Regions from separate parts of the Gordonia sp. NPDC057258 genome, predicted to be linked through region 1. Evidence: predicted binding sites of a transcription regulator. Region 1 holds the regulator's gene; each other region holds the start of a gene.
What was found. The regulator LexA, encoded in region 1, represses DNA repair genes until DNA is damaged. The targets are predictions, from matches to a motif close to CGAACANNTGTTCG.

Region 1 (4,828 bases):
CGCCGCGGCCGCACCGGACTACTTCTCGCTGGCCGTCGCAGCCCTCGAACGGATGTCCCCGCTGCGGGCGGCGATCGACCGGCACGCCGGTTCGCTGGCTGCCGACGACGTCGCCGAACAGGTCGCCCACCTCGTGTTCGACGGATTCGTGGCGGCTACCGCGCGACGCCACCTGGAGAATCTGCCGCGCTATCTCGACGGCGCGCAAGCACGTCTGGAGGCACTACCCGCGTCCGCAGCACGCGACCAGGCCGGGGTGGCCGCCGTCGATCGCGTCGTCGAACGGTGGGCCCAACGCCTCGAACAGGTACCCGAGCACCGGCGGGCGGTGGTCGACGACGAAGCGCAGTGGCTCGTCGAGGAGTTGCGCGTGGGGCTGTTCGCCCAGCGTCTCGGCACCGCGTTCCCGGTGTCGGAGAAACGGGTCCTACGAGCTCTGGACCGACTCGGCTGACACGGGTTCGGCGAGCGCGCTCCCGGATCCCGATGCCGCCTTCAGGTCGTCGATCTCGCGCTGGAAGTCCTCCACCGAGTCGAACGACCGGTACACCGAGGCGAAGCGCAGATACGCCACCTCGTCGAGATCGCGGAGCGGGCCCAGGATGGCGAGTCCGACCTCGTTGCTGGGGATCTCGGCCGATCCACTGGCGCGCACCGTGTCCTCGACCTGCTGGGCGAGCTGCGCGAGCGCGTCCTCGGCGACGTGGCGGCCCTGACAGGCTCGCCGCACGCCACGCATGACCTTCTCCCGGCTGAACGGCTCGGTCACGCCGTTGCGTTTGACCACCGCGAGCACGGCGCTCTCCACGGTCGAGAACCGGCGACCGCACTCCACACAGGAGCGACGGCGGCGGATGGCCTGCCCTTCATCTGCGACACGCGAGTCGATGACCTTGGTGTCGTCGTTCTTGCAGAAGGGGCAGCGCATCGTGTCCTCACGCAGGTCGCGGGACGCTGGAACGCACCCGAAGCGTGCGCCCCGCCGCTTGTCGGCCGGCCCCTGTGACATCGAGGATACCGCCCGGCCTCAGCGGTACCGGGGGGTGAGCAGGGGCTGGCCCACCTGCAGCGCGCTCGACCCCAGATCGTTCATCGCGACGATCTCGTCGATCACGACCTCGCGCGGCATCTCGGGTGCCACCCGGCCGGCGATCGAGCTGAGCGAGTCCCCCGAGCGCACATGGACGACCTCGGAACTCACGGCGGACGGTGTCAGCGAGTCCGAGTAATTCTGGCCGACGACACCGAACACCCACACGACGAACGCCAGCCCGACACCGGCGAGGAGCGCGACCGCGGTGCGGCGGCGGCGACGGAACACCGCCGCGTCGGGCCCGACCGGGCCACGTCCCCGGACCCCGACCGGAGAGCCACAGTGGGTACCGCCCACCCGCGGGGTCACCGGCGATGCCCCCCGCGGCCGGGTGCCGGCCGGCCGGTTGTCGACCGGTCGGCCGCCGTCGGACAGCGGGGCGCGGGTCCGGACGCGATCGGCGCGGTCGGTGCGCGGCCGGACGGCGTCGGGACGGTCGGTGCGGACGGGAGCGACGAGAGTGGCGGTGCGCATGGTGCCCTCCGGTGTTCGGGTGTCTGGGATCGTGCGGGTGTGGTGTTCGGTGTTCGAACATCGATCAGATGTTCGATGCACTGATGTTCGAATTTGTAGCACGACGTCCCGACAAAGTCTCGCGACACATCGAACAAATGTTTGAGGTGCCGGTCGCACTCCGCTAGGCTCGGACCCGGCGCAAGCCATCTACCAGCACGTTCCGAAGACGAGAGGAACCGAACATGAGTGACACCGGCGATAGGCGCGGCCGAGCGCGGGGCGCCGACGACGAGGCCCCGTTCGACGCCGCCGCCGCCGAGGCCTCACTCACCCCGCGACAGGCCGGGGTCCTGGAGGTGATCCGCCGCTCGGTGCGCGAGCGCGGTTATCCGCCGAGCATCCGGGAGATCGGCGACGAGGTCGGCCTGGCCTCGACGTCATCGGTGGCCCATCAGTTGCGGACGCTGGAACGCAAGGGGCTGCTCAAGCGCGACGCGAACCGTCCCCGTGCGGTCAACATCGCCCCGAGTGACACCCCGTCGCCGGACACCCCGACGGCCGGCCAGCTTCCCGAGCCGACCTTCGTGCCGGTTCTCGGCCGTATCGCGGCCGGCGGTCCGATCCTGGCCGAGGAGGCCGTCGAGGACGTCTTCCCACTGCCCCGTGAGCTCGTCGGCGAGGGATCGCTCTTCCTGTTGCGCGTCGTCGGCGAGTCGATGATCGACGCCGCGATCTGCGACGGCGACTGGGTCGTGGTCCGGCAGCAGAACGTCGCCGACAACGGCGACATCGTCGCGGCCATGATCGACGGCGAGGCCACCGTGAAGACCTTCAAGCGTCAGGGCCCGAACGTCTGGCTCATGCCGCACAACGAACTGTTCGATCCGATCCCGGGCAACGATGCCGTCATCCTCGGCAAGGTCGTCACCGTGATGCGGCGAGTCTGACCTCTCCACCGACCGAACCGTCGAGCACCGCCGCGGCCGCCTCGCGCGCCGCGGCGGGATCCGAGGTGGACAGGGCAGCCTCGGCGGCGGCCCGGCAGTCCGGTGCGGACACCTCGCCGAGCCGGGCCCCCACGGCCGCCGCAGCAGCCGGCGCGCTGGACAGCGAGGTGACCCCGAGACCGACGAGCACGCAGGCGAGGTTCGGATCGGCGGCGGCCTCGCCGCACACCCCGACCGGCTTTCCCTGACGTGCACCCGCTGCCGCGACACCCGCGATGAGGCTCAACACGGCCGGTTGCCACGGGTCGGTCAGTCCGGCGAGATCGGCCGACATCCGGTCGGCCGCCATCGTGTACTGGGTCAGATCGTTGGTGCCGATGGACACGAAGTCCACCTCGGCGAGGACGGCTTCGGCCAGGATCGCCGCCGCGGGCACCTCGATCATCACCCCGGCGACCAGACCACGGCCGCGGACCTCGGCGGCGAAGGTGCGCGCCTCCGCCGGCGAGGCGATCATCGGCGCCATGACCCACGGCGCGACGGCCGACCCCGACGCGGCCTGCGCGATCGCGTCGAGCTGATGCGCGCGGATCTCGGGGTGCGCCAGCGCGATCCGATCGCCCCGCACGCCGAGCGCTGGGTTCGATTCGTCGGGATGGGTCACGAACCGGAGCGGTTTGTCGGACCCGGCGTCGAGGGTGCGGATGACCACCTTCTGCCCGTCGAACGCATCGAGCACCTCCCGGTAGATCGCGGCCTGCTCGTCCACCGACGGTTCGTCGGCACGCTCGAGGAACGCGAGTTCGGTGCGGAAGAGCCCGACGCCCTCGACGGGGTACCCGGCCGCGGCGCGTGCCGACGATCCGTCGGCGACGTTGGCGAGCACCGCCACGGCCACCCCGTCGGCGGTCTGCCCCGGACCGGTCCAGCCGGCGACGAGTGCGGCATGCCGCCGATCCTCGTCGACGCGAGCCCGGGCCGCCTCCGCATCGGGCTCCACCTCGATCCGCCCGGTGCTGCCGTCGACGAGAACGGTTGTGCCGGGCTCGATCTCGTCCAGGTCGGCCACCGCCACCACGCACGGGATCCCCAGCTGGCGCGCGATGATCGCGGTGTGGCTGGTCGGTCCGCCGAGGCGGGTGACGAGGGCGATGGTGCTCGTGGGGTCGAGGCCCGCGGTGTCGGCGGGCGCGAGGTCGTCGGCGAGCAGGACCGACGGCACCTCCGGAGTGGGCACACCAGGTTCGGGTAGGCCGAGCAGTTCGGCGAGGACCCGGTCGCGCACGTCGTTGAGATCGGTGACCCGCTCGGCCATCAGTCCGCCGAGCTTGGTGAACACCGCCGCGAACTGTTCGGTGGCCGCGACGGCAGCGGCCTCGGCGGGGGCGCCCTTGCCGATGAGCGCGGTCGCGGCACCGATCCAGCCGCGGTCCTCGGCCAGGCCCGCCGTCGCGGCGAGCACCTCGGCCGTCACCCCGGTGTTCTGCGACGCGCGCGTGCGCAGCCGCGCGGCGACGGCGCCGGCCGCGGTGGCGAAGCGCGTGACCTCGTCGGCGCGCCGTTCCTCGGCGATCTCCACACCGACGCCGAGCTTCTCCGGCGAGTGGTCGGGTCGCTCGCCCGGCCACAGCGCGGGACCGTGGGCCAACCCGCCGACCACCGGGGTTCCCGTCAGGATCTGCGCCATCGTCTTGCCTCTCACTCGACTACCGATGTGACCACCGTTACAAAAAGTGCTTGACTTGTCAACACAAACAGGCGTAAACACAATTACTACAACATCCAATCCCACACGCCTCAACAAGCGGGTTGGTCGAAACCGGAGATCGGAGCGGTGTGTACGCCGAGGAGAGACAACAGGCGATCGTCGACGAGGTGCGACTCGCGGGGCGGGCATCCGTGGCCGCGCTCGCCGAGAAATTCGACGTCACCAGCGAGACCGTCCGACGCGATCTCGCGGTACTGGAACGCGCCGGACATCTCCAGCGGGTCCACGGCGGCGCCGTGCGCGCCGAGATCATGCGCACCCTCGGCGAGCTCGGGATCGACGAACGGGAGTCGAGCCAGATCGAGCAGAAGACCGCGATCGGCCGGGCGGCCATCCGGTTCCTGCCGCCCGACGGCGGCTCGGTGCTCTTCGACGCCGGCACCACCACCTACCGCGCGGCCGAGGCGACCGCTCCCGATCGGAGGCTCACCCTGTTCACCAACAGCCTGCCCATCGCCGGCCTGCTCGCGGGAACCCATCCCGACGGTCTCCATGCCCTCGGCGGACGCGTACGCGGTCTCACCCAGGCGACCGTGGGCGTCGACACCGTGGACGCGCTTCGCC
Region 2 (4,828 bases), on a different contig from region 1:
GAACGGGACCACCAGGACACCGAAGATGAACTGTCGCAACGTGCGTCCCCGCGAGATGCGGGCGAGGAAGAGCCCCACGAACGGCGCCCAGGCCACCCACCAGGCCCAGAAGAACAGGGTCCAGCCGTCGACGAAGGCGCGGGCGTCGTTGCCGGGCGGCGGGTTCACCTGGTCCCACGCGAAGGTGTCGAGCGTGCGGTCGGTGAAGGTGGACACGTAGTCGCCCGCGTTCTGGACGAGACCGTTGAGCAAGAAGTCGGCGTCCTTGGCGACCGTGATGTAGACCAGCATGCAGATCGCCAGGATCACGTTGATCTCGGAGAGGCGTCGGATGCCCTTGTCCACCCCCGACGTCGCGGACGCGGTCGCGATCACCACCGCCAGGACGATCAGACCGATCTGGGCCGCCTTGCCCTGCTCGATCCCGAAGATCTCGTTCAGCCCGAAGTTGAGCTGGACGACCCCGATCCCCAGCGACGTGGCGATGCCGAAGATGGTGCCAAGGACGGCCGCGACGTCGATCGCGTCGCCCCACCGGCCTTCGACGCGCTTGCCGAAGATCGGGTACAGCGCCGCCCGGATCGTCAGCGGAAGATTGTGCCGGAAGGCGAAGTACGCAAGCGCGCCACCCATGAGCGCGTACATCGCCCATCCGGTCACGCCGTAGTGGAAGACCGTCCAGGTGACCGCCTCACGTGCCGCTTCGTTGGTCTCCCCGGCCCCGGTCGGCGGGTTGAGGAAGTGGGTTACGGGTTCGGCGACGGAGAAGAACATCAGATCGATGCCGATGCCCGCGGCGAACAGCATCGCCGTCCAGGTGAACAGGCTGTACTCGGGGCGCGATTCCTCCGGTCCGAGCCGGTAGCGCCCGTACTTGCTGAGGCCGAGGAACACCACGAGACCGACGATGGCGGTGGCGAGGATGAAGTACCACCAGCCGAACCAGCGGGTGATGAAGTCGCGTACGTCGTTGATCGTCGACTCGGCCGCTGCCGGTGCCGCCAGCGCCCAGACGGCGAAGGCGACCACGATGACAGCCGAGGCTATGAAGACGGTCAGATTGACCCGGCGCGTGGGCAATCGCCGCTCGCCGGTCTTGGTCTCGGCATGGACCGACGTGGACGGTCGAGCGGCGTCATCACTCATGGACCACGACGCTAGTCCGATCGCCGATGGGGCGGACCGTTTGGACGGATCCGTGTGAGTTGTTCTACCCGGTTCAGTGGGTGGCGAGTAGCTCCATGAGGTGTGCTTCGACGAGGGAGGGGCGGACCTGTCGTCGGCCGGGTCGGGGTGGTCGGACGTCGATGACGTGGCTGACTGTCGCCCATGAGCGGCGTGCGTCGTCGTGGGTGTGGCCGTCTGGGCGTGGTTGATCGCCGGGCCGGGTTGGTGGTCCGTGGATGTCGTTGCGCACGGTGTTGAGGTGGTGTGCGAACCGCCTGGGTATGTCGGGTCGGCGGTTGAGGCGTTCGGGGTTGGGTGGTGCGCCGGGTTCGGCGTTCAACCGCCACGTGCAGCGGCCTTCGTCGGGCCCGGACCGGACGACGCGGGTGGTGTATTGGCCGGGCTGGTTGCCGACCATGCGGTTGTGGCGTGGGCAGGCGGGGGCGAGGTCGTCGATGTCGGTGAGTCCGCCCTTGGCCCAGTCTTTCTGTGCGTGATGCATGTCGACGTGGGTGGCGGGTTGGTCGCATCCTGGTGCCGAGCACACTTCGCCATCGGGGCGGGCGAAGGAGACGAGGCGTTGTTCGCGGGTGGCCAAGCGTTTACCCCGCCCGAAGTGCAGCGGGACGGTGGTGGCGTCTTTGAAGATCGCCAACCACGGCTGGACGTCACCGGCCATCGCGATCAGGTCCCGGACGGGCAGCAGGGTGCCGGTGGCGGTGGTCGCGAGTCCGGCTTCGCGGATGAGGTCGGAGAGGTCGGCCTTGATGATCAGTTGCACGGGTAGCCCGCGGTGCGAGGTGCCGAGTGTGCCGTCGGCGAAACCGGCGGCCAGGGCGGCGTCGAGGGCGTCGTGATTCGTTTGGGCGAGAGTGCGTCCGTCGCGGTCGGCGGCGGCGGTCAGGGCGTCGGGGTCGGCGGTGCCGGCCGGTCCGCTGGGTGAGGCGGGGTCGTCGGGGTTGTTGAGTCCGGGTTTGCCCCAGACCGCGAACATCATCGTCAGCCGGGCGGCGAGTGCGGGGGTCAGGGTGCCCGATACTTTGGCTGTCCCGTCGGCGCGTTGTCGGCCGATCCACAGGCCGCGGCGTCGTTTCTGATCCGAATCGTCGGCGAGGGTGCCGTCGGGGTCGAGATGGGCCAGTAGCCGGGCACCGAGCTGGGTGATCTCGGCGGGGGTGTGGGCTTCGGCGATCTCGGCCATCTGACGTTCGGCGGCGACCTTGATGTCGTGGTCGATGGTGCCGGGGATGCGGTCGAGGACGTCCAAGGCGGCCTGCACGTGCGCGGAGCCGACAGCTCCCACAGCGAACGCCTCGGCCAGCGTGGGGTGTTCGGGCTCCAGAATGTCGCCGCCCAGGCTGGTCCGGTGGGAGGTGGCATCCATCTGCTTGCGGCGCCGCACCGGGTTGGACACCCGCAGCCGGTGGGTCATGAACTGCATGAGTGTCCTGCAGCCTGCCTTGCGGGGGAGGTCGCGGGCCTCGACCTGATCGATCTGCCGGTCACCGGCCACGGTCAGCCGGGCGATCGCTTTCTCGGTGTCGGCCGCCAGATCGGCCAACTCGGTATCGGTGCACGGCGCCAGGTCCACGGTCTGTAGTTCGTCGAGGATGCGGTGGAGGTCGGCCACCAGCTCGACGGCACGTGGTTGCGCCGTGGTGGTTTCGTCAGACATGGTCACCTCCCCCGAGAACCGTTGCTGCGAATGTACGTTCGAGTGTACACGGCCATCGGTCGCCGTCAATACCAAAAATGTTGTCGTGCAACAGAACTGAGCGCCTACATCTTGTCGGTGTCGTGTGATAGGCGTCCGCCGCGTGTCGTGGCCGTGCTCGCCGTGTACCGGGCCGTACCCGGATGCGCCCTGCTGCTCGTTGGTGTGCGACGGTCGCAGTCAAGCGAGGGCCAGATCTACCGAGGCCCGGCAGCGGCCCGGGTGGTCCCCACTCGCCTCCTGTGGTCTCGTCGGCCGGCGGTTTCCGCGATACCCGGCTGCTGTCGGGCACAACGCGGGCGCCGCGTCGCGGGTCCCAGCGCCCGGTGGGGGCGCATCCCGGGCCGTCGGCGGCCCGTTCGCTCTCGGCGTAGACGGCGGGGAACACAGCCCCGGCCTGCGCAGTTGTACTGGGCACATCCCCGCCGCAACGGGGGATCCATGCACTCTGCGCAGGCGTTAACTGCAGGTGCACCCCAGACGACCTCTAGAGTGGAAGCAGGCTGGTCGTCGTCTATCCGCACCGGTTGTCCTCTGGGACCTCCGAGGTGGTCTCCGCGGCGGCCGGGGCGCTAGCAATGTGAGGGAGAACAATGTTCGAACGGTTCACCGACCGCGCGCGTCGGGTTGTGGTTCTGGCCCAAGAAGAAGCGCGCATGCTCAACCACAACTACATCGGTACCGAGCACATCCTCCTCGGCCTCATCCACGAGGGCGAGGGCGTGGCGGCCAAGGCGCTCGAGTCGCTCGGGATCTCGCTCGAAGGGGTTCGCAGCCAGGTCGAGGAGATCATCGGCCAGGGCCAGCAGGCGCCGTCGGGACACATCCCGTTCACCCCGCGTGCCAAGAAGGTGCTGGAGCTCTCGCTGCGCGAGGCCCTGCAACTCGGCCACAACTACATCGGTACCGAGCACATCCTGCTCGGCCTGATCCGCGAGGGCGAGGGCGTCGCTGCCCAGGTGCTGGTGAAGCTCGGCGCCGACCTCAACCGGGTCCGCCAGCAGGTCATCCAGCTCCTCAGCGGATACCAGGGCAAGGAGCCGCAGGAGGCGGGCACCGGCGGTCGCAGCAGCGAGTCCGGCACCCCGTCGACCTCGCTGGTCCTCGACCAGTTCGGTCGTAACCTGACCGCCGCGGCCTCCGAGGGCAAGCTCGACCCGGTCATCGGCCGGGAGAAGGAAATCGAGCGCGTCATGCAGGTGCTCAGCCGCCGCACCAAGAACAACCCGGTGCTGATCGGTGAGCCCGGCGTCGGCAAGACCGCCGTCGTCGAAGGCCTGGCGCAGGCCATCGTGAACGGCAAGGTCCCCGAGACCCTCAAGGACAAGCAGCTCTACACCCTCGACCTCGGTTCGCTGGTTGCGGGCAGCCGCTACCGCGGTGACTTCGAGGAACGCCTCAAGAAGGTGCTCAAGGAGATCAACACCCGCGGCGACATCATCCTGTTCATCGACGAGCTGCACACGCTCGTCGGCGCAGGTGCCGCCGAGGGTGCCATCGACGCCGCCAGCATCCTCAAGCCGAAGCTGGCCCGCGGCGAGCTGCAGACCATCGGCGCGACGACCCTCGACGAATACCGCAAGTACATCGAGAAGGACGCCGCACTCGAGCGCCGCTTCCAGCCCGTGCAGGTGGGCGAGCCGTCTGTCGAGCACACCATCGAGATCCTCAAGGGCCTGCGCGACCGGTACGAGTCGCACCACCGCGTCTCGATCACCGACGGCGCGCTGGTCGCCGCCGCCACGCTGGCCGACCGCTACATCAACGACCGGTTCCTGCCGGACAAGGCGATCGACCTCATCGACGAGGCCGGCGCGCGCATGCGCATCCGCCGGATGACCGCGCCGCCAGACCTGCGTGAGTTCGACGACCGCATCGCCGATGCGCGCAAGGAGAAGGAAAGCGCGATCGACGCGCAGGACTTCGAGAAGGCCGCCAGCCTCCGCG
Region 3 (4,828 bases), on a different contig from region 1:
ATTCTCAAGGTGCATCCGAGCAACTTCCGGGTCGAGGGCTTCACCAGCGAGACATCGCTCTCCGAGCTGCGCGGCCTCGCCCGGGCGCACGGCGTGCCCGTCGTCGCCGACATCGGCAGCGGACTCCTGCAACCCGACCCGCTGCTGCCCGACGAACCCGACGCCACCACGACACTCGAATCCGGCGCCGACCTCGTCATCGCCAGCGGCGACAAACTCCTGGGCGGACCACAGGCCGGACTCCTCCTCGGCGATGGAGCGCTCGTTCAGCGTCTCGCGAAACACCCACTCGCACGGGCCGTTCGCGCGGACAAGCTGGCACTGGCTGCGATGGAGGCAACCGTCGGCGGGCCACGACCCCCCGTCTGGGAATACCTCCACGCCGATCCCGACAGACTTCGCGTGCGTACCGAATCCCTGGGCACGGCAGTCGGATTCCCGATCGTCGCCCATGACGGACGGGTGGGTGGCGGTGGCGCACCCGGCGTGCCGCTGCCGGGGTGGGCGGTGCGGCTTCCGGTCGCAACGGCCGCCCGCCTACGCGTCGGCGATCCGGCCGTCCTACCCCGCGTTCACGACGACGCGTGTCTGGTGGACCTGCGCTGCGTTCCCGAAGCCGACGACGTGCGGGTACTCGCCGCGATCCGACAGGCTCTGGGCGCGTCGTGAAGTCGCGCTCGTGAAGTACGTGGTGGCCACCGCCGGACACGTGGACCACGGGAAGTCCACACTGGTGCGTGCTCTGACCGGGATCGAGCCGGACCGATGGGAGGAGGAACGACGCCGCGGGCTGACGATCGACCTCGGTTTCGCCTGGACCACACTGCCTTCCGGTGCCGACGTGGCCTTCGTCGACGTCCCCGGCCACGAGCGGTTCATCCCGAACATGCTGGCCGGCCTGGGCCCGGCGCCCGTCGTCCTGTTCGTCGTCGCCGCGGACGAGGGATGGAGCGCCCAGTCCGACGACCACCGTGATGCCGTCGCCGCCCTCGGCATCGAGTACGGGCTGCTGGTCATCACCCGAGCCGACCGGGCCTCGCCCGACCGCGTTCGTGAAGTGATCGATCTGTCGCGTGATCGCCTCAGCCGCACCGGCCTTTCCGATGCGCCGGCGGTCGTGGTGTCGGCGCCCGATCGCGTCGGAATCGACGAACTGCGCACACGGCTCGACGCCGTCTTGGCCGGGACATCACCGCCGTCGACCTCGGGGCGTGTCCGGTTCTGGATCGACCGGGTCTTCACCCGCACCGGCGCCGGCACCGTCGTCACCGGCACCCTATCCGCCGGGACCATCTCGGTCGGCGACACCCTGGACCTGCTCACGGTTGACGGCCGCCGGCGACTCGATGTCCGTGGATTGCAGAGCGAGGGTGCAACTCTCACCAGCGCCGGCCCGGTCAGCCGAGTCGCGATCAATCTGCGCGGCGTCGGCGTCGACGACGTCTCGCGCGGCGACGCACTCGTGACGCCCGGAGCCTGGCACACCTCCGCAGTCGCCGATGTCCGGCGCGTGAGCGGCATGTCCTTCGAGGAGGCACCGGAACACCTCGTCGCACACATCGGCACAGCGGCGCTACCGGTTCGGTTGCGCCCCTTCGACGGCGACCACGCGCGTGTGACCCTCGCCCGTGCCGTGCCGATGTCGCGGGGCGATCGGGTGGTGCTCCGGGATCCCGGCCAACGGATTGTTGGCGGTGGCGTCGTGCTGCACCCCGATCCCCCGGCGCTGACCCGGCGCGGCGACGCAACACGGCGCGCTGCCTCGCTGGCGGCCATGTCCGACGGCGCCGGGGCCGCCGAAGAAGTGCATCGGCGTGGCGCGATGCGCGTCACCGATCTGACGCGACTCGGCCTGGTCGACGACGCCGAGCCCGCTCCCCACGGCGTACGAGTGATCGGCGAGTGGTGGGTCGCCGAAACCTCCCTCACCGCCTGGGCGGAACGGCTTCACGCCGCCGTCCGCGAACTACATCAACGAGACCCGTTGTCGGCCGGGCTCTCTGCGGCCGGCGCACCCGCGCTGCTCGGGCTCCCGGACACGACGCTGCTGGCGACCGTCATCTCGGAAGCCGGGCTGTCATCGTCCGACGGGCACCTGGCAATCCCGGGTCACAAGCCCTCCCTGGGTGATGCCGACGACGCGGTCAGCGCACTGGAGCGCCGGCTCGCCGACCACCCGTTCCGTGCACCCGAGGCCGATGACCTCACCGCACTCGGCTTGGGCGCCCGAGAACTCGCCGCCGCCGAGCGCACGGGCCGAATTCTCCGTTTGCGCGACGGTGTCGTGCTGTTGCCGACCGCCCCCGCCCTGGCGATGCGCATCCTCGCCTCGCTCGATCAGCCGTTCACCACCAGCGCCGCTCGTCAGGCGCTCGGAACCACTCGGCGCGTGGTCATTCCGCTACTGGAGTACCTCGACGCCCGCGGTTGGACCCGCCGTCTTGACGCCGGGCACCGGGAGGTCGTGCGCTGAGCAACGGGCGGTGGTCCTGTCGTACAGGTCGCCGTGTGAATCGCGGGAAGAGCTTCCGTCCGAGGCCCCTACCACACGACACCGACAAGTCGACATCAACGAATAGCATTGCACAGCAGTATGTTTGGCCTTGCCGCACGTCTGGATTGGTGTACACTCGAACCTACATTCGCAGCAACGGTTCTCGGAGGAGGTGACCGTCATGCCCAGCACCGCACACGTCGGTGGCGACTCGACAGCGCCGCAACCGCGTGCCGTTGAGTTGGTGGCCGATCTCCACCGCACCCTCGACAAATTGCAGACCGTGGATCTGTCGCCGTGTACCGATGCCGAACTCGCTGAGGTGGCCGCGGAGACCGAACGCGCCATCGCTCGTCTGACCGTCGCCGGGGACCGGCAGATCGATCAGGCCGTCGCCCGCGACCTGCCACGCAAGGCCGGCTGCCGCACCCTGATGCAGTTCATGACCCACCGGCTACGAGTGTCGAACCCGATGCGCCGCCGTAAGCATATGGACGCCACCGCCCACCGGACCAGCCTCGGCGGCGAGGTCCTCCCACCCGAATACCCCTGTCTCGCCGAAGCGTTCGCACAAGGCACGGTCGGCACCGCGCACGTCCAGGCCGCATTGGACGTCCTCGACCGCATCCCGGGCACCATCGACCACGACATCAAGGTCGCCGCTGAACGACAGATGGCCGAAATCGCCGAAGCCCACACGCCTGCCGAGATCACCCGGCTCGGCGCGCGGCTGCTCGCCCATCTCGACCCCGACGGCACCCTGGCCGACGACACCGACCAGAAACGACGCCGCGGCCTGTGGATCGGTCGGCAACGCGCCGACGGCACCGCCAAGATATCGGGCACCCTGACACCCGAACTCGTCGCCCGGCTGACGATGATGTTCGCCGTCTGGGGCAAACCCGGACTCAACAACCCCGACGACCCGCAGTCGCCTCGCGGACCGGCCGGCACCGCCGACCCCGACGCCCTGGCCTCGGCAGCCGACCGCGACGGCCGCACTCTCGCCCAGACCAATCACGACGCCCTCGACGCCGCACTGGCCGCAGGCTTCGCCGACGGAACACTGGGAACCTCGCACCGAGGCCTGCCCGTGCAACTGATCATCAAAGCCGACCTCTCCGACCTGACCCGCGAAGCCGGACTCGCCACCACCGCCACCGGAACCCTGCTGCCCATCCGGGACTTGATCGCGATGGCCGCCGACATGCAACCCTGGCTCGCGATCTTCAAAGACGCCACCACCGTCCCCCTGCACTTCGGACGGGGCAAACGCCTCGCCACCCGCGAACAACGCCTGGTCTCCTTCGCCCGACCCGACGGCGAGGTGTGCTCGGCTCCCGGGTGCGATCAGCCCGCCACCCAGGTCGAGCTTCATCACGCCGAACGAGACTGGGCCAAGGGCGGACTCACCGACATCGATGACCTCGCACCGGCCTGTCCCCGCCACAACCGCATGGTCGGCGACCAACCCGGCCAGTACACCACCCGGATCGTCCGGTCCGGGCCAGACGAAGGCCGCTGCGCCTGGCGACTCAACGTCGAACCCGGCGCACCGCCCAACCCCGAATACATCAACCGCCGACCCGACATACCCAAGCGGTTGCAGGCCCACCTGGCACAGGTGCGGCGAGAGATCCACGGACGCACCACGTCCGGCGACGAGCCACGCCCACATGACGCGCGCCGCTCATGGCTGAAAACCAGCCACGTCATCGACGTCCGACCACCCCGACCCGGACCACGCACGCCCCGGCCCTCCCTCGTCGAAGCACACCTCATGGAGTTACTCGCCACCTCGTGAAGTTCGCCGGCTCATCCGCGGTGGTCAGCGCGTGAGGACCACCTTGCCGATCGCCCCTCCGGATTCGGAGACTCGGTGCGCTGTACGAAGATTCTCGATCGTGAAACCAGCCAGTTCACGGTTGACAGTGCTGCGAATCTTGCCGGCGTCGACGAGTTCGGCGACCCGGCCGAGGATCTCGTGTTGTGAGTCGTCTTCCGGTGCGAACAACGGCTTGGAGAACATCAACTCCCAATGCCAACTCTGGCTCTTCTGCTTCAGCGGGAGGGTATCGAGACCTTCGGGCTCGTCAATGGCGACGACCTGACCGTGTACACCCATGATGTCGGCATAGGACTCGACATTTCCGTCCGAGTGGGGCGAGAAGATGTAGTCCACACCGCGCGGAGCGTATGCCCGCACGTCCTCGCGCAGGCGTCTCGGGTCGACGACGTGGTGGGCACCGAGTCCTCGCGCCCATTCCTGCGACTCAGGCCGTGACGCGGTTGCGATCACGGTGAGATCAGTCAGGGTCCGGGACAACTGAATGA
Region 4 (4,828 bases), on a different contig from region 1:
GGTGAGATCTGGGTCAGCGACAACGAGCGATTCGCCGAGTACCTGCGTCCCGACGAACTGCACCTCGGGTTCAACTTCCGGCTCGCCAAGGCGCCGTTCGAATCCGGTGCGATCAGGGAGGCCATCGAGAACTCACTCGACGCGGTGTTGTCGGTGTCCGGTACTCCGACGTGGACGCTGTCCAATCACGATGTCGCCCGCGAGGTCACGCGATACGCCGTCGCCGACCCGGAGACCGGGGCACTCGACCTCGAGCGCGGCACGAGGCGCGCAAGAGCGATGCTCGTCGTCGAAATGGCGCTGCCCGGAACGGTTTTCCTCTACAACGGCAGCGAACTGGGACTGCCGAACGTCGACGACCTGCCCGACGACGCACTCCAGGACCCGGTGTGGGAACGGTCCGGACGCACCGAACGCGGGCGGGACGGCTGCCGCGTCCCGATCCCCTGGGAGGGGACCGAGCCGCCCTTCGGATTCAGTGCGACGTCCGAGACCTGGCTGCCGATCCCGGATTCGTGGCGCGCGCTCACTGTCGAAGCCCAGCTCGAGGACGTGGGGTCGATGCTGTCGCTGTACCGCGCAGCCCTCGACCTGAGGGTGACCCGTCCGGAGTTCACCGGTGAGCACCTCGAGTGGTACGGCGCGCCGGAGGGATGCCTGGCGTTCCGTCGTTCCGAGGGTCAGCTGGTCTGTGCGCTGAACGCCGGCGATGAGCCGGTGCCCCTTCCGCCCGGCGAATTGCTGCTCGTCAGTTCACCTCTCGTCGACGGGATGCTGGCGCCGGACGCAGCGGCCTGGCTGGTGTGACTGAACTCGGGCAGCCGGCCGCGGACCACGTGAGGGGCACGCAGGCACCTCACCGCCGTCGATAGCAAGCAAGACAATCGTGAAACGCTGCTAGAAGGGCGGCGGGTTGGCGTCGTTCCAGCGCTTCTCGGCGCGTTGGTGGCGTCGGAAGTCGTTGTCGCGCTGCTTGGTGAGTCGGTCGCGGGCGGGGTGATCGGGTGATCGTCTGGGGAAGAGCTTGTTGAACAGGTCGCGTCCGCTGAAGGCGTTGCCGACGAACATGTGACCGGTGGGTGTGGTGAACCAGGCGGTGCGGGACTCGTCTTGGTGGTCCTGCCAGCTGGTGAAGGTCTTGATGCGGTGATGGAAGCGGCACAGCGGTTTGAGGTTGCGCGCATCGGTCGGGCCACCGCGCCGCGGGTCGGTGTGATCGAAGGGTTCGGTGTGGTCGAGGTCGATCTGCCAGACCGGGGCGTTGCAGCCGGGGAAGGTGCAGCACAGTTCGCCGGCACGCACCAGCGCCTGCAGCTTCTTCGACGGGGTGTACCGCGTTGTCGAACTGTCTGCCTCGGGAGCCGATGCCAGTGGCGCGGCGGGGGTCGGTGCGGGATGGATGTAGGTGCGTCGCGCTTCGGCGAGGAGTTCTCGCGCGGTGTCGGCGTCGATGATGCCATGGCGGTCGAGGAACGCGGGATCGTCGTCGAGACCGATCAGGGTCGACAGGTTCACCACGATGTGAAAGGTCGCGCGCGGCGCCAGCGAGTCCGACGCCGAGTCGGTCGGCGCGGCCGGGTCATCGGCAGCGGTGTCGGGGGCTGACGGGTCGACGAAGGTGTCCGCATCCACCATCTCAGCAGCTGGTGCAGGCGGCTCGGCGGTATCCACTGTCGCTGGGTCGAAATCTGGTGCTGTGTCGGGTTCGGTTGCGGCAGGTCGACAGTCGTCGCATAGGCAGGTGATGGCGGCTTCGCCGCGCGAAAGTGCTTTGAGGGCATCGACCCGGCGATTGGCCAACTTTCGAGGGTCACCGGCGTGGACCGCGGTGGCCATCGCCGTCAGGCGGGCGTCGAACTCGGCGGCATCAGCATCGGGCAGCGTCCCGGAGATCCGGGACTGCCCCGGCGTGAACCGATCGGGGGTGACCGTCACCTTGCGGTCGGACTTCACTCGCTCCTTGCGTCGGCGGATCGCGTCGGGTGCCCACTTGGCGACGATCGAATCGACCATGGCGGTGAACCGGGCCGTCGACATCGGTGGGCGGGCGAAGATCGCTTCGGCGAGATGGGCGTCGACGGTCTGCATCTCTTCGTCGTCGGTGATGAGATCGGTGCGCTTGAGAGCGATGAGGAAGCGGCGCTTGTCGATTCGACCGCACGCCAGTGCGTGCCCGGTGAAGGAGAGTCGGTAGCGCAGTGCGTCGCCGGCCTCGATGAGGTCTTTCGCCTCGGCCGGTGTCACGGTGAGGGTGGCGCCGACTTCGGCGATGGCTTGTTCGAGACCGTTGGGCCCGAACTGCTCGTAGGGGTTCTCGCCGGCGGCCACTCGCGCTGATAGGTGCTCGAAGGCTTCGATGGAGTCGAGTTCGCCGCTGTGCGTCTCGGCGCGGCGCTGCGCGTAATCCATCTCGCGTTCATCGTGAATGAGGCTGGCAACGACCATCATTCGATGCGCGGACGCTGCCGCCAAGCCCGCGCAGTGGTTGAGGACCTCGACGAGTTCGGATGCGGAGAGTTCATGGTCGGGACGAAAGCGCGGTTCGACGGACTCCTGTGATGGGTCCACCGCCGTGGATCCGGCCCCCGCCCCCGATGACATGACACCATCGAACTCGAAAATATGTTCGAGTCAAGGCTTGATTTTTCCAAGTCCCGGACGTCCTACAAATCGAACCACGACGTACTGACAGGCCTCCGACTTCGAGATAATCGTGTCTGCGTGGCGGCCAGTGCGAATCACCATGGCTGGAGCTCAGGCGACAAGAGAGATCATCGTGAGACACACCGTTTAGTTCAGGACGGTGACCGCGAGATCGCGGTGCCGGCGCTGGTACACCGAGCCGAAGCGTGCATCGATCCGAATCCACGCCGCCGACATCCGGATTCGTACCGGTTCGTCGGCTGCGATCGCCCCGGTGTCGGAGGTCTCGGTGACCGCTCGTCCGTCCGCGTCGCGGATGAATCCCATGCCGGTCAGGGCGAAGACCGATCGCATGCTCACCGCGGCCCGCAGCGCACCCTCCTCCGACGTGACCTCGAGGACATCCTGATCGAGCAGACCCGTTGCGGGACCGTGCCCGCTCCCCTCCTCGCGCGCCACCCGGGCGCCTTCCCGAGACAGTTCGACCACGCTGCGGGCGGGTACGTCGTCGATGTGCCGGAACCCGATCGCAGCGGGAAGCGCTCCGCGCCAGGCACTGTCGAGGGAGAAGCCGGGATCGACCGCGGCGCCCGGGCCGGCCGATTCGACGGTCGCACGCAGTGTCGAAGCGTCGCACACGATGTCGGTCGGCGCGATTCGTCCGGTCACCGATCGGGTGGCGAGGACGTCGAACCCGGTATGTGCCCACAAGGCCACCAGACCGTCCGAACGCGCGACCACCCGGACGACGGCGGCATCGTCGAGACGTACTGCGTGCGAGAGGAACGCGAGGGCGTTCGATCGGTCCGAGGACGCGAACTCGATGAACCGCTCCATCAACTCGGCCCGCCGCGTGTGGCCGATTCCCCGGCAGGGCGGCGGAATCCGGCGAGGTAGTCCTTCTGTTCCGGGGTGAGCCGGGCGATGCGCTGGGCCGCCACGTCGAAGGCGACGAGCTGCGTGCTGGCGACCACGGCGGGTCGAGAGGCGGGGTCGGCACCCGCCGCGCGCACTTCGTAGCCGACGGTGAAGTCGACGGCCCGCAGGCGTTCGACGAACATGGTGACCTCGATCGGCCCCTCGGAATGACGCAGCTGCGCTTGATATCTCACGTGTAGGTCGGCGACGAGGCAGCCGTCGCGCAGGGGCGCGGTCGGTCGGCCGTCGTAGAAGAGCCAGGGAATGCGCGCCTCTTCGAGCAACGTCACCATCCGGGCGTGGTTGATGTGCGCGTAGACATCCATGTCCGACCAGCGCACCGGCACCTTGACCAGGTATCCGTCAGCGGTCGTGGTCCCGGCGTCCTCGTTGAGCACGTGCGTCATCCCCTGTCTGATCGGCGTCGGCGTGCAGCCCTGGCGGCCACCCCGGCCCAACCCTACGCACTACCCGCCCCGGTCAAGCAGGCGCGATCTCCACCGGCAGACCGTTGAGGACGACGGTCCCCGAGAGCGGGTCGAGCAGGGCGCCGTCGTTCAGGTCGTTCACGTTCACACCCGGCTCGGCGGCGGCGACGCCCAGTCTGATGCCCTCGACATCATGGCCCCACCCGTGCGGCAGCGACGCGACCCCGGGTCGGATGTCGGTGGTGATCTCGACGGGCACGGTCAGCGAACCACCCGCACCACGGACCTTGGCGACATCGAAGATGCCGAGTCGGTCGGCATCGTCAGGATGCATGAGCAGGGTGCAGCGATTGGTGCCGCCGGTGAGGGCCGGGAGATTGTGCATCCAGCTGTTGTTGGACCGCAGGTGGCGGCGGCCGACCAGCAGCAGGCTGCCGTCGGCGGCCGGCGCCGGGTCGCGCCCGGCGTCCACCGCTGCACTCAGGCGCGCGAGGTCGCCGATGAGCGGGTCGGGAGCGAGTTCGATCTTGCCGGACGCCGTGCGGAGCACCCCGGGCAGGCGCGGCCGCATCGGCCCCAGATCGATACCGTGTGGCGCGGCCAGCACATCCGCGAACGTGAGGCCGTCGCGGGAGCCGAAGGCGTCGCCGTACGCCCCGAGGCGGAACAGCATGTCCAGACGACGCTGGTGCCCGGGCGCGTCGGGCAACATCGCGACGAGCGAGGCGACGTCACGGCCGGCGACGGGCGAATAGGGGTCGGTGACCTCCTTCGACAGCGTGGCCGCGATGACCTGTTCGTCGACGAGCCCCGGGTCGGCGTCGACCCCGGCCCCGGAC

Region 2: ACFUEJ_RS12600 (HNH endonuclease signature motif containing protein) is a predicted target of LexA. The motif match lies at 2,870-2,883, and genes of this name have one in related genera.
Region 3: ACFUEJ_RS17940 (HNH endonuclease signature motif containing protein) is a predicted target of LexA. The motif match lies at 2,632-2,645, and genes of this name have one in related genera.
Region 4: ACFUEJ_RS17360 (HNH endonuclease signature motif containing protein) is a predicted target of LexA. The motif match lies at 2,616-2,629, and genes of this name have one in related genera.

The regions. Positions count from the first base shown of each region.
Region 1 is NZ_JBHUXZ010000007.1:119,442-124,269, forward strand. Features, by position in the region: gene hrpA (ATP-dependent RNA helicase HrpA) at 1-454, shown strand, start outside; gene nrdR (transcriptional regulator NrdR) at 428-928, opposite strand; gene ACFUEJ_RS07745 (LysM peptidoglycan-binding domain-containing protein) at 1,028-1,567, opposite strand; gene lexA (transcriptional repressor LexA) at 1,792-2,496, shown strand; gene ACFUEJ_RS07755 (phosphoenolpyruvate--protein phosphotransferase) at 2,474-4,183, opposite strand; gene ACFUEJ_RS07760 (DeoR/GlpR family DNA-binding transcription regulator) at 4,333-4,828, shown strand, end outside.
Region 2 is NZ_JBHUXZ010000014.1:110,257-115,084, forward strand. Features, by position in the region: gene betT (choline BCCT transporter BetT) at 1-1,146, opposite strand, end outside; gene ACFUEJ_RS12600 (HNH endonuclease signature motif containing protein) at 1,220-2,842, opposite strand; gene ACFUEJ_RS12605 (ATP-dependent Clp protease ATP-binding subunit) at 3,475-4,828, shown strand, end outside.
Region 3 is NZ_JBHUXZ010000028.1:50,426-55,253, reverse strand. Features, by position in the region: gene selA (L-seryl-tRNA(Sec) selenium transferase) at 1-669, shown strand, start outside; gene selB (selenocysteine-specific translation elongation factor) at 680-2,473, shown strand; gene ACFUEJ_RS17940 (HNH endonuclease signature motif containing protein) at 2,676-4,298, shown strand; gene ACFUEJ_RS17935 (zinc-binding alcohol dehydrogenase family protein) at 4,323-4,828, opposite strand, start outside.
Region 4 is NZ_JBHUXZ010000026.1:63,845-68,672, reverse strand. Features, by position in the region: gene ACFUEJ_RS17365 (glycoside hydrolase family 13 protein) at 1-807, shown strand, start outside; gene ACFUEJ_RS17360 (HNH endonuclease signature motif containing protein) at 898-2,601, opposite strand; gene ACFUEJ_RS17355 (hypothetical protein) at 2,791-3,480, opposite strand; gene ACFUEJ_RS17350 (thioesterase family protein) at 3,480-3,968, opposite strand; gene ACFUEJ_RS17345 (molybdopterin-dependent oxidoreductase) at 4,042-4,828, opposite strand, start outside.